DNA from 2 places in the Pseudomonas sp. D5(2026) genome. Region 1 is predicted to be linked to the other one. Evidence: riboswitches for the same ligand, from Rfam matches in the RefSeq annotation. Region 1 holds a riboswitch; the other holds the start of a gene.
The links. Region 1 has a riboswitch for thiamine pyrophosphate ahead of thiC (phosphomethylpyrimidine synthase ThiC). Riboswitches for the same ligand answer to the same signal wherever they lie in the genome.
Positions count from the first base shown of each region.

Region 2: another riboswitch for thiamine pyrophosphate. It lies ahead of AC3B5Q_RS13755 (TenA family protein); the one in region 1 lies ahead of thiC (phosphomethylpyrimidine synthase ThiC).

Region 1 is NZ_CM173421.1:5,056,262-5,063,731, reverse strand. It holds gene AC3B5Q_RS23430 (SPM autocatalytic domain-containing protein) at 1-55, shown strand, start outside; gene AC3B5Q_RS23425 (TolC family outer membrane protein) at 186-1,619, opposite strand; TPP riboswitch at 1,780-1,886, shown strand; gene thiC (phosphomethylpyrimidine synthase ThiC) at 2,041-3,921, shown strand; gene cytX (putative hydroxymethylpyrimidine transporter CytX) at 4,066-5,349, shown strand; gene AC3B5Q_RS23410 (RsiV family protein) at 5,318-6,064, opposite strand; gene AC3B5Q_RS23405 (NUDIX domain-containing protein) at 6,250-6,867, shown strand; gene AC3B5Q_RS23400 (DUF1249 domain-containing protein) at 6,858-7,310, shown strand; gene cpdA (3',5'-cyclic-AMP phosphodiesterase) at 7,396-7,470, shown strand, end outside.
Region 2 is NZ_CM173421.1:2,967,521-2,974,990, forward strand. It holds gene codB (cytosine permease) at 1-762, opposite strand, end outside; gene tenA (thiaminase II) at 992-1,657, opposite strand; gene AC3B5Q_RS13755 (TenA family protein) at 1,654-2,301, opposite strand; TPP riboswitch at 2,380-2,494, opposite strand; gene AC3B5Q_RS13760 (Ig-like domain-containing protein) at 2,745-6,140, shown strand; gene AC3B5Q_RS13765 (SCO family protein) at 6,197-7,180, shown strand; gene AC3B5Q_RS13770 (putative bifunctional diguanylate cyclase/phosphodiesterase) at 7,262-7,470, shown strand, end outside.

The DNA of each region.
Region 1 (7,470 bases):
AATTGGTGATATGTCGGTTCAACGCATCAACTCGACGATTGCCGTAGCCGCCTAGACGTTGTCGTTCAGGGCTGGAGTGATTTTGGAGGCCTATCGCCAGCGAGCCAGCTCCCACAGGTGCATCATGCCTTCAGGCCTGGCACCGTGTGGGAGCGGGCAAGCCCGCGAAGAGTCCAGCCCCTATCTCAAGGCCTGCGCTCGAAGTTCTTGGCCGCTGCTGCCGCCAGGTCCGGTGGCAGGAAGTCCTTGTCCGGGTTGTAGTCAGGTTTCAGGTAGCGCTTCAGGTCCTGCAGGTCTTGCGGGCTCAGGGTGCCGGCTGCCTGCTTCAGGCTCAGGTTGTCGAGAATGTAGTCGTAACGGCTATTGTTGTAGTCGCGCACCGAGGTATACAGCTGGCGCTGGGCATCAAGCACGTCGACGATGTTGCGGGTACCGACCTGGTAGCCGATTTCGGTGGCTTCCAGCGCGCTCTGGTTGGAAATGATCGACTGCTTGCGCGCCTGTACCTGTTCCACATCGGTGTTCACTGCGCGGTGCAGGTTGCGGGTGTTTTCCACGACCTGGCGGCGCAGGCTTTCACGCTGTTGCTCGCTCTGGCTCAGGCGCTGGTAAGCCTCGCGTACCTGCGAGCTGGTCAGGCCGCCGCTGTAGATCGGGATATTCAGTTGCAGGCCAACGCTGGTCTGCTCGACGTCGCCGCTGTAGCGCACCCCCAGTTGCGATGGGTTGGTAAAGCCAAGGCTGTCGTTGTCACCCTTCTGGTACTTGGCCACGGCGTCCAGGGTCGGGGCATGCCCGGCCTTGCGCTGACGCAGGGTCTCTTCTGCGGCAGAAACCGCGTAGTTGGTGGCCAGCAGGTTGAGGTTCTGGCGCCCGGCGGTTTCGACCCAGGCTTTGGCATCGTTGGGCGTTGGCACTTGTACCGGCAGGCTATGTACTACGCCCTGGATAGAGGTGTACTCACGGTTGGTCAGGGTCACCAGGGCCTCGAAGGCATCCTGCACCTGGCGTTCGGCGATGATCCGGTTAGCGCGTGCAGTGTCATAACTGGCTTGGGATTGCAGCACGTCGGTCTTGTCCGAAAGGCCCACGTCGAAACGCTCGTTGGACTGATCCAGCTGGCGCTTGAAGGCCGCTTCCTCTGCCTTGGTGGCGGCCAGGTTGTCCTGGGCGCGGAGGACGGCGAAGTAGTTTTGCGCGGTTTGCAGGATCAGGTTTTGCTCGGTCGCCGACAGCTCCAGTGCTGCCTGTTCGTTGACGGCTTCGGCGGCTTGCAACTGGAACCAGCGATCAGCGCGGAAGATCGGCTGAGCCAAGGTCGCGCTCCAGGAGTTGCCGCTGCGATTGGACGTCATGGACGGCTCGTCCAGCTTGGTGCGGGTGTTCATCATCTCGGCACCGGCCGACAGGTTTGGCAGCAACCCGGCGCGGGCCTGCGGCACCACTTCGCGGCGCGCCCCGTAATCGGCGCGTGCGGCAGCCAGGTCGGCGTTGTTGTCCACTGCCTCCTGGTAGACGCTGACCAGATCGGTCTTGACTGTCGAGGGCACGTCCGCTGCCCAGACCACTCCGTTGGACGCACAAGACACGGCTATCGCCAGTGAGAGTTTGCGCAGCATAGAGGCAATCCTTGTACGAAATTTAATTACTGAACTGTTGAGTATCGAGCGATGGGCCAGTGTAGTGCCATGCGCACCCGGCAACAATCGCTCGGTGTGCCTTTCATCATCCGCGCATTTACCTGCTTGGCTTTGCTGACCACTCCAGTCTAGACTGCGCATGTTCTTGTCGGGGTGCCTTGAAGCAAAGGCTGAGATCGCAGAGGTGCGGATCCCGTTGAACCTGATCAGGTTAGCGCCTGCGTAGGGAACAAGATTGCTCACCTTCCCGGGGAGCCTCTTGTGCCAGGTCCGGGATTGTCACAGCTGCATACAGCTTCATGCACCCCCATATCCGGCACTGCACCCAAAGAGGGTGCGTCCGCGCGTTTCAGGTTCACCCCGACATTCCACTGCTAGGAAGCCGTCAGGAGAGCCTGTGATGACCAAACAAGAAAAAACGATCAACCTCAGCGAATCGGCACAAGTCGATCAGCAGTCCGTACAACCGTTCCCGCGTTCGCGCAAGGTGTATGTCGAAGGCTCGCGCCCGGACATCCGCGTCCCCATGCGTGAAATCAGCCTGGATGACACCCCGACCGATTTCGGCGGCGAGGCCAACGCCCCGGTGCTGGTGTATGACACTTCTGGCCCGTACACCGACCCCGATGTGATCATCGACGTGCGCAAAGGCCTGGCCGATGTGCGTTCGGCTTGGATCGAAGCCCGCGGTGACACCGAGCGCCTGGAAGGCCTGAGCTCCGACTTCGGTCAGCAGCGCCTGAACGATGCAGAGCTGGCCAAGCTGCGTTTCGCCCATGTGCGCAACCCGCGCCGGGCCAAGGCCGGCGCCAACGTCTCGCAGATGCACTATGCCCGTCAGGGCATCATCACCGCCGAGATGGAATACGTGGCCATCCGCGAAAACATGAAGTTACAGGAGGCCCGCGCCGCCGGCCTGCTGAATGAGCAACATGCCGGCCACAGCTTCGGTGCCAACATCCCGAAAGAAATCACCCCTGAATTCGTCCGCCAGGAAATCGCCCGTGGCCGCGCGATCATTCCGGCCAACATCAACCACCCGGAAGTAGAGCCGATGATCATCGGCCGTAACTTCCTGGTGAAGATCAACGGCAACATCGGCAACAGCGCCCTGGGTTCCTCGATCGAGGAAGAGGTGGCCAAGCTGACCTGGGGCATCCGCTGGGGCTCGGACACGGTCATGGACTTGTCCACCGGCAAGCACATCCACGAAACCCGCGAGTGGATCATTCGCAACTCGCCGGTACCGATCGGTACCGTGCCGATCTACCAGGCCCTGGAAAAGGTCAACGGTGTGGCAGAGGACCTGACCTGGGAACTGTTCCGCGACACCCTGATCGAGCAGGCCGAACAGGGCGTGGACTACTTCACCATTCACGCCGGTGTGCTGCTGCGCTATGTGCCCCTGACCGCCAAGCGCGTCACCGGCATCGTCAGCCGTGGTGGCTCGATCATGGCCAAGTGGTGCCTGGCGCACCACAAGGAAAACTTCCTGTACACCCACTTCGACGAAATCTGCGAAATCATGAAGGCCTACGACGTCAGCTTCTCGCTGGGCGACGGCCTGCGCCCTGGCTCGATTGCCGACGCCAACGACGCGGCGCAATTCGGTGAGCTGGAAACCCTCGGCGAGCTGACCAAGATTGCCTGGAAGCACGACGTGCAATGCATGATCGAAGGCCCCGGCCACGTGCCGATGCAATTGATCAAAGAGAACATGGACAAGCAGCTGGAGTGCTGCGACGAGGCGCCGTTCTACACCCTCGGCCCACTGACCACCGATATCGCGCCGGGTTACGACCACATCACCTCGGGCATTGGTGCGGCGATGATCGGCTGGTTCGGTTGCGCCATGCTCTGCTACGTAACGCCGAAGGAGCACCTGGGCCTGCCGAACAAGGACGACGTCAAGACCGGCATCATCACCTACAAGATCGCCGCGCATGCCGCCGACCTTGCCAAGGGCCACCCGGGTGCACAGATCCGCGACAACGCCTTGTCCAAGGCGCGTTTCGAGTTCCGTTGGGAAGACCAGTTCAACCTGGGCCTCGACCCGGACACCGCCCGTGCTTTCCATGACGAGACTCTGCCGAAGGAATCGGCCAAGGTCGCGCACTTCTGCTCGATGTGCGGGCCGAAGTTCTGCTCGATGAAGATCACCCAGGAAGTGCGTGAGTACGCTGCCAAGATCGAGGCCGTGGATGTGACGGTCGAGCAAGGCATGCGTGAGCAGGCCGAGCGGTTCCGCCAGGAAGGCAGCCAGCTGTACCACAAAGTCTAAACCGCAGCACCTTACCCTGTGGGAGCGGGCTTGCCCGCGAAGCAAGCACTGCGGTGCATGGCACCGGCTTTGCCGGTGTTCGCGGGCAAGCCCGCTCCCACAGGGTGGTGCATGCCACTCACCATCATTCCTGCGGACATGACAATGACATCACCCAGCCAGTTCTCTCCCGACCATCCAATCCCCATCCAGCAGCGCATCTTCGGTGCTCGCGACCTGTTTTCATTGTGGTTTTCCCTCGGCATCGGCCTGATGGTGCTGCAGGTCGGTGCCATGCTGGCGCCAGGCCTGGGCCTTGCTGGCGCAGTGCTGGCCATCGCCCTGGGCACCGGTGTCGGTGTGCTGTTGCTGGGCGCCGCCGGGGTTATCGGCAGCGACACCGGCCTGTCTGCCATGGGCACCCTGAAACTTAGCCTGGGCAGCCATGGCGCGCGCTTGCCGGCGCTGCTCAACTTGCTGCAACTGGTGGGTTGGGGCGCCTTCGAGATCATCGTCATGCGCGATGCCGCCAGCTTGCTGGGGGCGCGGGCGTTCGGTGAGGAGAGTGCCTGGAACAGCCCCATGCTCTGGACCCTGTGTTTTGGTGCCCTGGCCACCCTGTTGGCCGTCAGCGGGCCACTGGCCTTCGTGCGCAAGGTGTTGCGCGCCTGGGGTATCTGGTTGTTGCTGGGCGCTTGCCTGTGGCTGACCTGGAACCTGTTCGCCAAGGCCGACCTGGCCGAACTGTGGAACCGTGCCGGGGATGGTTCGATGTCGCTGGCGGTTGGCTTCGATATCGTCATCGCCATGCCGCTGTCCTGGCTGCCGCTGATCGCTGACTACTCGCGCTTTGCCCGCAATGGCAAGCATGTGTTCGGCGGCACGGTCGTTGGCTACTTCATTGGCAACACCTGGCTGATGAGCCTGGGCGTGGCCTACACGCTGGCGTTCGCCGCCAGTGGCGAAGTCAATGCGCTGTTGCTGGCCCTGGCGGGCGCCGGTATGGGGATCCCGCTGCTGCTAATTCTGCTGGACGAGTCGGAAAAGGCCTTCGCCGACATCCACTCGGCGGCGGTTTCCACCGGTGTGCTTATACCGCTGAAGGTCGAGCACCTGGCGTTGGCCATCGGCGTGTTGTGCACCCTGATCGCCCTGTTGGCGCCACTGGCACAGTACGAAAACTTCCTGTTGCTGATCGGTTCGGTGTTCGCGCCGCTGTTCGGCGTGGTGCTGATGGACCACTACGTGGTCCGTCGACGCCGTCTGCCAGCGCAGGTCAATGGCTTGCACTGGCAGGCGTTGGTGGCCTGGTTTGCCGGGGCGGTGGCCTATCACCTGATTGCCGCCAAGGCGCCGGAACTGGGCGCGACCCTGCCAGCATTGCTGCTGGCAGGTGTGCTGCATGGGTTACTGAGCCTCAGCCGCGGCCGGGAAACAGTTCAGGCTTGAGTACGCCATTCAGGCGCGGGTAGGGGATCTTCAGTTCCACGTGGCCCATGGAGTAGGGCGCGATGGCATAGACCTCGTACTTGACCACTACCGCGCCGTACGTCAGAGCGACGTGCGGCGATTTCTTGAATGGCCAGGTCTTGACGAACTCGGCATCCTTGTCCATGCCCACGCTCATCAGCCAGGCGCGGTGCGATTCTTCGACGGTTTTCCAGAAGGTGTCTTCCTGGCCGGGCACCAGCATGTCCTGCAGGGTCAGCACCTTGTCCAGCTTGCGTGAATAGTTGATGAAGCCGCGCCCGGGCATGCCGTGGGCGCCACCGCTGTCCAGGTAGCTGGACAACTCGATGATCACCAACCCGTCATGCTGTTCGCGTACCTTGGCTTGCAAGTAGCTGCTGTTACGTTTGTCGGCACTGGCCAGATATTGCTGTTCGTAGGCCTGCAGGGTGGCTGGTGCGGTGCCATGCTGATTGTCTTCGGTCAGTTGCAGCAGGCGTTTTTCGACGATGCCGTCGAGCTTGGGCAGGGCTGGGAAGTGGATCATGTCGATGTTCACCAGCGGGCAGTCGCTCTCGCTGCAGCCGGGTTTGACATGCTCCCAGGCGTCGCGCTTGACCTCGAGCGGGGCCCGGTAGTTGGGCGTGAACAGGCTCTGGCAGGCGCCCAGAGCGAGTGCCAGCACGGCCACGGAAGTCAGTTTGACAAGTGTCATGATGATCCTTGCAGAACAGGGAAAAGTCGGCCTTTGACCGTCTGCGCGGCCTTCAGTTCGCCACTAAGCTAACAGAGTGAAGGGCTGCTGTCCCGAGTGCGCCAGCGGTTGCTGGAAAGGGATGAAACCAACAGGCGTGCGGAGTAGGATGGCGCGAAGCAGTATTCGAGGTAATGAGGATTTCCATGTCAGACGCGTTGAACGCTGTGCCCAAGGGCTTCGAAATCATCGAGCGGGCCAATTGCTTCCAGGGCTTTTACAAGCTCGACAAGTTACGCCTGCGTCACGAGCTATTTGCCGGTGGCATGGGGCGCGAGATCAGTCGCGAGCTGTTTGTGCGCCACGATGCGGTATGCGTGCTGCCTTACGACCCTGCGCGCGATGAAGTGGTGCTGATCGAACAGTTCCGCGTGGGCGCACTGGACAAGGTCGCCAACCCTTGGCTGATCGAGATGGTTGCCGGGCTGATCGACAAAGACGAGCAGCCCGAGGAAGTCGCCCATCGCGAGGCCGAAGAAGAAGCAGGCCTGACGTTCAGCGCCCTGTGGCCGATGACCCGCTACTTCCCGTCGCCAGGTGGCAGTGACGAATACGTTCACCTGTTCCTCGGCCGTTGCAGCAGCGAGGGCGCGGGAGGGCTGCATGGCCTGGAAGAGGAGGGCGAAGACATTCGCGTACGCGTGTGGTCGTTCGAGGATGCCCTGCAGGCGGTGCGCGACGGGCGCATCTGCAACGCGGCAACCATTATTGGCCTGCAATGGCTTGCGCTGAACCGTGACGAAGTAAGAGGTATGTGGAAGTGAACCTGCTGCGCGAGCGCTATCGAGTCGACCTGGTCGGGCTGCAGGCAGCCTGCGAGGCCAACTACGCCCGGCTGATGCGCTTGCTGCCCGACATGCGCACCACCCAAAGCTCGCGCCGCATCGGCATGACCCAGGGTGATCAGATGCTCGGCGTGCTGGTGCTCGACGTGGTGCTGGCCTGCCCGTACACCACCACCCTGCATGTGCGCCAGGAACACAGTCTGCCGTGGTTGCCAGTCCCGCACCTGGAAGTGCAGGTGTATCACGATGCGCGCATGGCCGAAGTGGTCAGTGCCGAACACACCCGGCGCCTGCGCAGCATCTATCCGTATCCAAACGACGCCATGCACCAGCCGGACGAAAAGGCCCAGCTCAACCTGTTCCTGGGTGAGTGGCTCAGTCACTGCCTGGCCTGCGGCCACGAATTGGCAAGTGTTCGCTGAATTGTGACGTGAGTCGGTTGCGGGTGTTTGCTCGTCACCGTCGCCCAGCCATAATTCCCGCTGAATCCATTCGAGGAGATGGCCGTTGTTGCCGCCAGACCAATCCCGTCCTGTGCACGTGGTGCAACTGACCGATGCCCACCTGTTCGCCGACCCGGCT
Region 2 (7,470 bases), 2.1 Mb from region 1:
CTGGTAAACCATCGCGCACCACGCGCCGGCCACCACCATCAGGCCGTTGCCAAGGAGGAATGCCACCACGCTGGCGGTCACCGCTACCCGGCCACTGCGTGCCAGCCGTGTCCAGTTGGTGGCCTGGGTGGCGCCACTGGCGAAGGTGCCGAAAACCATGGTGACTGCCGCCGAAAAAGTCATGGTTTCATGCGGTACAACGGCAGCCAGGCCGGCAAAGCCACCGGCATCGCGGGTGGCGATGTACATGGACACCAACAGCAGCACGAACATCAATGGCACCGACACCCGCGACAACACATCCAGCCCCTTGAAACCGATGATGGCCGTAATGCTGAAACCCAGCCCGAACAGCACCATCAAAGGCATGCCGAAGCCATCCGCCAGCCCCAGCAGCTTGACCAGCACGATGGCCACCGTGGCCGTGCCCCAGGCATACCAGCCCAGTTCGGCAAAACCCAGCAGAAAATCCGAGAGCCGGCTCCCCGCTTCACCAAAACAGAAGCGCCCCATCAGCACGGTGTTCAGCCCGCTGCGCGAGGCGATGAAGGCCAGCACTGCGGCATACAAGGCAAGCAGGCTGTTGCCGAGGGTGGCCACCCACAGCATGTCGACAAAACTGAATGCCATGCCCAGCTTGCCGCCGGCGAACATCGTGCCGGTAAAGAAGGTGAAGCTGAACAAGACCATCGCGATCGGCAACAGGCCCCTACGGGCGGACTGCGGGGCTTCGCTGAGGGGGAATTCGCTGGGTGAGCTCATTGCACGGGGGCTCCGGGTTTGTAGTTGGGAGCTGAAAGAGCAATATGCGGGCCGCTTTTTTACTGCGCCGCCACCCGGAAAAATCGGGCTGGTCGCCCAGAAATCCATATGCACTATGCACATTAAAGCCGCGATCTGACGATTTGGAGTGTGCGGGACGACTTATTTTGAGGCGTTCATGCACCAAAGCGGGCTCAGGCTGGGTAGTAATCACCCAGCCCACGGCGGTTTACACAGCTCCGTCCAGCCCCATCTGCCAGAAATCAGCCTCCAGGCTCGATGCCTGGCCAAAAATCCCTGCCAGTTCGGCGAACCGCTGCTCGGTCATGCTGCGCGCCGCCAGTTCATCCAAGTGCTTGCGCGCTGCCGCTGCCACCCCTTGGTAGCCCTCCCCGGCATACTCGCCAATCCACTCGCGGTAGGGGTGATTGCTCAAGTCACCAATGCGCTCGGCCAGGGTCCGGCCGATTTCGGCATAGCCGATCACGCAAGGTGCCAGTGCCACATGCAGCTCCAGCAGGTCGCCGGCAGCGCCGCAGTCCAGCACGTAACGGGTGTATGCCACGGTGGCCTGGTGCTCTGGCGCGGCTTCGATGTCTGCCTGGGTCAAGCCCCAGCGTGCGCACAGCCGCAAGTGCAGCTCGGTTTCATCCAGGATCGCCGCCAGCCCGGCCTGCGCCGCGCGAATGTCGGCCGGGCGGCGGCTTTTGTAGGCGGCCAGCGCCCAGGCGCGGGCGAACTGGATCAGGAACAGGTAATCCTGCACAAGGTAGGTCCGGAACGCTTCCTCACTCAGCGTACCCTCGCCCATCTGACGTACGAAGTCATGGTCTACGTAGCTGTTCCATTGTGGCGTGGCGGCGGCCTTGAGGCGCTCGAAGATATCCATGCTCATTTGCCCTCCGGATACACTGCATCGAAGAAAGCCAGCTCCAGCGCCACGGTGCGCTGGTAGAAGTCACTGGCCAATGCGGCCTCCTGCGGGCCGACGCGGTCCAGCTCGGCCTGCAGGAAAGCGACGAATGCCTGGAACGCCGGGTTGTCGTGCAGGGTAATCCACTCGGCATGGACGAAGTTGTCCGGCATCGGTTTTGGCGCCTTGAGCGCCCAGTCCAGATACAGCCCTTCGGCGACGTTCAGCACCGCCAGTGCCGCTGCGTAGGAACGGGTGGCTGCCGCTTCGCGCATGATCGCCTTGAAACCTGCGGTAGGCGCGGTATCGGCCGGTTCACTGCGTTGCGCCGGGCTGACACCCAGGGCCTCGAAGGCACGCAGGAAATAGGTGTTCTCGTCACTGGAGATCATCCCGGCAAAGCGGCCGAAGCGCAGGCGGGCTTCAAACGTATCAGCGGTGGCAATGGCCGCGCCCAGCAGGGTCAGGAAGCTGTCGAGGAAACGGTGGTCCTGGACCAGGTAGTCGACCATGATCGGGTCAGGCAGGCTGCCGTCGCACAATCGGGTCACGAAACGGTGGCCAACGGCCGCCGACCAGGTCGGCTCGCACTGGCGGCGCAGGGACTGGCTGAAACGTTCGGTCATGTTGCTGTCCTTGATGAGGGTGACAGCGAGACCGTGGCAATTGACATGGACTGGCCTCGCAGTGAGGCCGGCAAAAAGGCAGGTTACAAGCCCCATCCCTTCGCCGGCATGATCCGGATCAGGTTCGAAGGGTCACCGCGCTGTAGCGTTCAGCGGTTTCTCAGCCCATTGCCGGGCTCCCCTTGGTGGCGCTCAGGTATACCCGAGGGCGCCACGTCTGTCACTAGTCCAGCTCCCCAAACTGTGGGCAATGGTGACCCGCTAATGGGCATCTGTCCCCATTCTTGACGCGCCATCATTTAGTGCACGCCAGGCGCTGCAAGGTTTTGTATGTCAAAGCATTACTGAAATATCTGTTGGCATAGCTGTTGCTGATGGCCATTTAACGGGCAAAACGCCATTGATGGCTTAAGGCCGTAAGGCCGCAAAAGAGGCTTAAGCCAATGAAAACATCCGCCATGAGCCACGCGTCCAGGCGCGCGTTCCATCTGTCCTCCGTCACTGCGCTGATGATCAGCCTCGGGTTGATCACGGCCATGGCATCCCCCCTCGACGACAACAGCATGCCACCGCCGACCGACCCGTCGGCCTACACCGACCAACCGGACGACCCGACCCCTGCCTTGCTTGAGCTGAACACCTTGCCGGAGGCCAACGAAGGCTCGTTGGAGCTGACCGATGGCGTGTATGGCGACCGCAGCACGGTACGCACCGACAACGTGCTGCCGCCTGCCCTGCAAACGTCGGACAAGTACCCTACCAACGGCAAACCCAGCCCGTTGTTCGGGGCGCAACCTTTCACCCAGCAACTGTTGCTGTTCGAAGAATTCGGGCCAGAGAAGCTCGACCCGACCACGCCGGCGCCCGATCTGACCTTCCCGGTCCCCACCCTCGGCGCGGCCCCCGCGCAAGACCCCAACGTGGTGGCACGCAGCGGACCCAGTGGCAGCGCTCTGGAAGCGTTCCTCAAGCAACCCGGCCTGTACCCGTTCCCGACCCAGTACGCCAACGTGCTGGACCGCAACCCATGGAAGGCGCAGATCGAGATGTTCCTCAACCGCCAGCCGGTCGGCTCGCCCGCTGAAGGCCGGCCACCAGGAAAAGGCTGGTCGCACCAGCGCTGGAACGAGTTTTACCCGCAGGCAGCGTTCAAGACCGCCCAGGCCGGTGCGCGCATCAACCTCGGCCTGCGCGACCGTAAGCAACTGCACAACTATGCCGTCGGTGAATTTGCCCCGGGCGGCCTGTACTACCAGACCTCCGACATTCCGACCACGCTGGGCACCACCAAGGGTATCGACATACGCTTCCACCCGAACATGCCGCTGCAAAACCACAAATCGTTGTGGACCTTCGACGGCACTTTCCCGCCCAAGCTGCTGATGGTGCGCTACGGCCAGCCAATCCTGATGCGCCATTACAACGCCCTGCCGATTGACCCGTCGGCCAACGGCGGCTTTGGCCTGCATACCATCTCGACCCACGAGCACAACGGCCACTCCCCGGCCGAAAGCGACGGCTTTGCCAACGCGTACTTCTTCCCCGGCCAGTACTACGACTACCGCTGGCCGGTGCAGCTGGCCGGCTACGACACCATCAACACCCGTGCCCAGGACCCGCGAGCAGCTTTCCCCTGCTCGCCGGGTGAAACCTTGTTCGTCAACGATGGCACACCGGGCCTGAAAACCTGCGAGAACGGCAGTATCAAGATTCGTGGCGACTGGCGCGAAACCATGAGTACCCACTGGTTCCACGACCACATGATGGATTTCACAGCGCAGAACGTCTACAAAGGCAACGCCGTGATGATGAACTACTACAGCGCCCTGGACCGCGGCAACGAGGCCCTGCAGGACGGTGTCAACCTGCGTTTCCCAAGCGGTTCGGGCATGCCCTGGGGTAACCGTGACTATGACGTCAACCTGGTAATAGCCGACAAGGCCTGGGATGCAAACGGCCAGCTGTGGTTCAACCCGTTCAACACTGACGGCTTCCTCGGTGACCAGATCCTGGTCAACTGGCAGTACCAGCCCAGGCTCAAGGTGCGTGCGCGCAGTTACCGTTTTCGTATCCTCAACGGTTCGGTTTCACGCTACTTCAAGTTCGCCGTGGTGCGGGAAATTGCCGGTAACAGTGGCGAGTTCAAAGGCCCGTCCGGCTCCAACGTGTCGTATGCGCGGGTGCCGTTCCACATGATCGCCAACGACGGCAACATCATGGAACACGCGGTGCCATTCGACGGCACGATGGACCTCAATGGTGACGGCAACCTGCAAGACAACAACGGCATCCTGCCACTGCAGGGCATTGCCGAGCGCTACGACATCATCATCAACTTCGCCAGGAATGGCATCAAGGCAGGCGACAAGCTGTACTTCGTCAACCTGATGGAGCACGACTCCGGCAAAGGTCCGAAGCAAGCTATCCCGTTGGCCGACGTGCTGTCGGAAAAATACAAGGCGGTGATCAAGCAGACCAGCAAAGGCCCGCAGTGGGACAAGGGCGACCCGGCTGTCGGCAAGTTTCTGCAACTGTGGGTGCAACCGTACACCGGCCAGGACCTGAGCATGGACCCGGTAGCCTATGAGCCGGCCAAGCCAGGCAAGGCTGCAGGCCTGAAAATGCTGCCCCTGCCAATTGACCGCGATGCCGCAGCCGACCAGGCCAAGCTCAAGGATGCCCGCCACCGCGAGTTCATCTTTGGCCGCTCCGACGGTACGGACACCACCCCGTGGACCATCAAGACCGACGGCGGCTTTGGCTACAGCATGGACCCACGCCGCATCAGTGCAGCACCGCAACTGGCCAACCAGTCCACCGACGCTGGTTTCAGCGGCGACGGCACCCTGGAAGTGTGGAAAATCGTCAACGGCGGTAATGGCTGGAGCCACCCGGTACACGTGCACTTCGAGGAAGGCGTGATTCTTAGCCGCGACGGCAAGGCCCCACCAGAATGGGAAAAATGGGCGCGCAAGGATGTGTACCGAATCGGGCCGGATACTGATTCGTCCATCGAGGTGGAAATGGCCATCCGCTTCCGCGAGTTTGCTGGCACCTACATGGAGCACTGCCACAACACACAGCACGAGGACTCTTCGATGCTGCTGCGCTGGGATATTGAGCACCCAGGGCAGTTCCAGGTGATGCCGACCCCGCTGCCGGGATGGGATGGTGTGCATTACATGGCCTCGGTAGGCCTGCCAACGTTCCGCACCAAAACCCACGACGACAATGACGACCCGGCCAACAAACCACCCGTCGCGGCCAATGACAGTGCCGCAACGACGGCTGGCACGCCGATCACCCTGAACGTGCTGGCCAACGACAGCGACCCGGACGGCAATGTACCGCTCACGGTAACCGGCCTCAGCCAGCCGGACTCCGGCCAGGGTGCCGTCAGCACCGACGGTACCGCCGTAACGTACAGCCCGCCCGCTGCGGTCGCCACGCCATTTACGGCCAGCTTCAATTACACGGCGCGTGATACCAAGGGTGCCGAGTCGCTGGCCCCGGCCACGGTCAGCATCGCCGTAACCGCAGCAGCGGCGGCCGACGAACTCAAGGTCACCAGTGCCACGGTGCAGGAACGCAGCGGCAACCGTTTCACCTGGGATGTGCAGGGGACTACTACGGTGGCCACGGGCAACAGCATCAGCGTGACTGCAGCAACCACCGGTGGTCCGGTAAGCCTGGGGAACGCGACGCTGACTGCCACGACTTCGGGGGCCCGTTGGCGGGTAGCGGTGACCACCACCGGCTTTGGCCCTGCCACGCCAGCAACGGTCACGGTGAAATCGGCACTGGGCCAGACGGTGACAGCGCCAGTCAAATACAAGTGAGTGCAAAGCGGGGGCCGCCATGCGGCCCCGCTCAGCCAACCCACGAGGACCGCATCATGCCCGGCTCATGGCGTTTCCTGCTGGTACTTGCGTTGTTCGCCGCCAGCATTCCGTTCTGGCCACTGCCCCCCCAACAAAAGGTGGCCGAAGCAGCTGCCACTCCCTGGGGAGCCAACTACTTCCCCAACATCCCCCTGCTCACCCAGGATGGCGAAAAAGTGCATTTCTTCGACGACCTTATCAAGGACAAGGTGGTTGCCATCAACTTCATCTTTACCGGCTGCTCCGATTCCTGCCCAGTGGAAACCGCACGCCTACGCCAGGTACAGAAAATCCTCGGTGGCCGGGTCGGCAAGGATATCTTCCTCTACTCCATCAGCATCGACCCCTATAACGATACCCCCGCCACCCTCAAGCGCTATGCCGAAAAGTTCGGCATCGGCCCAGGCTGGACCTTGCTGACCGGCGAACCTGACGATATCGAGCAACTACGCCGCAGCCTGGGGCTGTGGATCGATGGCCTGGAAAACGGCCGCTCCAAAGACCACAACCTGAGCCTCATTATCGGCAACCAGGCCACCGGCCGCTGGATGAAAGCCTCGCCTTTCGAAAGCCCGTACATCCTCGCCGACCGCCTCGGCAACAGCTTGCACAACTGGAAGCAGGCCAGCGCCATGACCAATGACTACGCTCAAGCGCCGCAGATGCGTGCACCCAGCAGCGGCGAGCAGATCTTCCGCACCCGTTGCTCGTCCTGCCACACCGTGGGCAATACCGAGCCAGGCCCGCCAGGCATCGGCCCCGACCTGCTGGGCGTGACCCGTCAGCGTGACGCAAACTGGCTGACCCGCTGGCTGAAAGCGCCCGACCAGATGCTGGCCGAGAAAGACCCCCTGGCCATGCTGCTGTTCGAGCAATACAACCGCCTGGCCATGCCCAACATGCGCTTGGGCGATGCCGAAGTCAGCGCATTGATAAGCTACCTCGAAGAAGAAACGGCACGCCTGCAGACACCGGTGGCAAATAGGGGAACCCCCTAAAGGCGATTAGCCATCATTCATCAGACTGTCATCTCGCTGTCGTATTTTTCGAGCATCACCCAGGGTCGGGAACCATCAGCAGTGATTCGCCGTTCGCTTTCCTCCTCCAGCCTTCTGCGAGTGCTGATCCTGATGCTCTGTGCAGCGACCCTGGCCTTTCTCTGGGGGCTGCACGTCACGCAAAAAGCCGCCGCTCGCCAGGATGCACTGTTGGCCAAAGCCACCGAGCACCTGAACCTGGCCAACATCGTGGGCGAAAGCCTGCGACAGCTTGTCGACCGCGCCCAGGC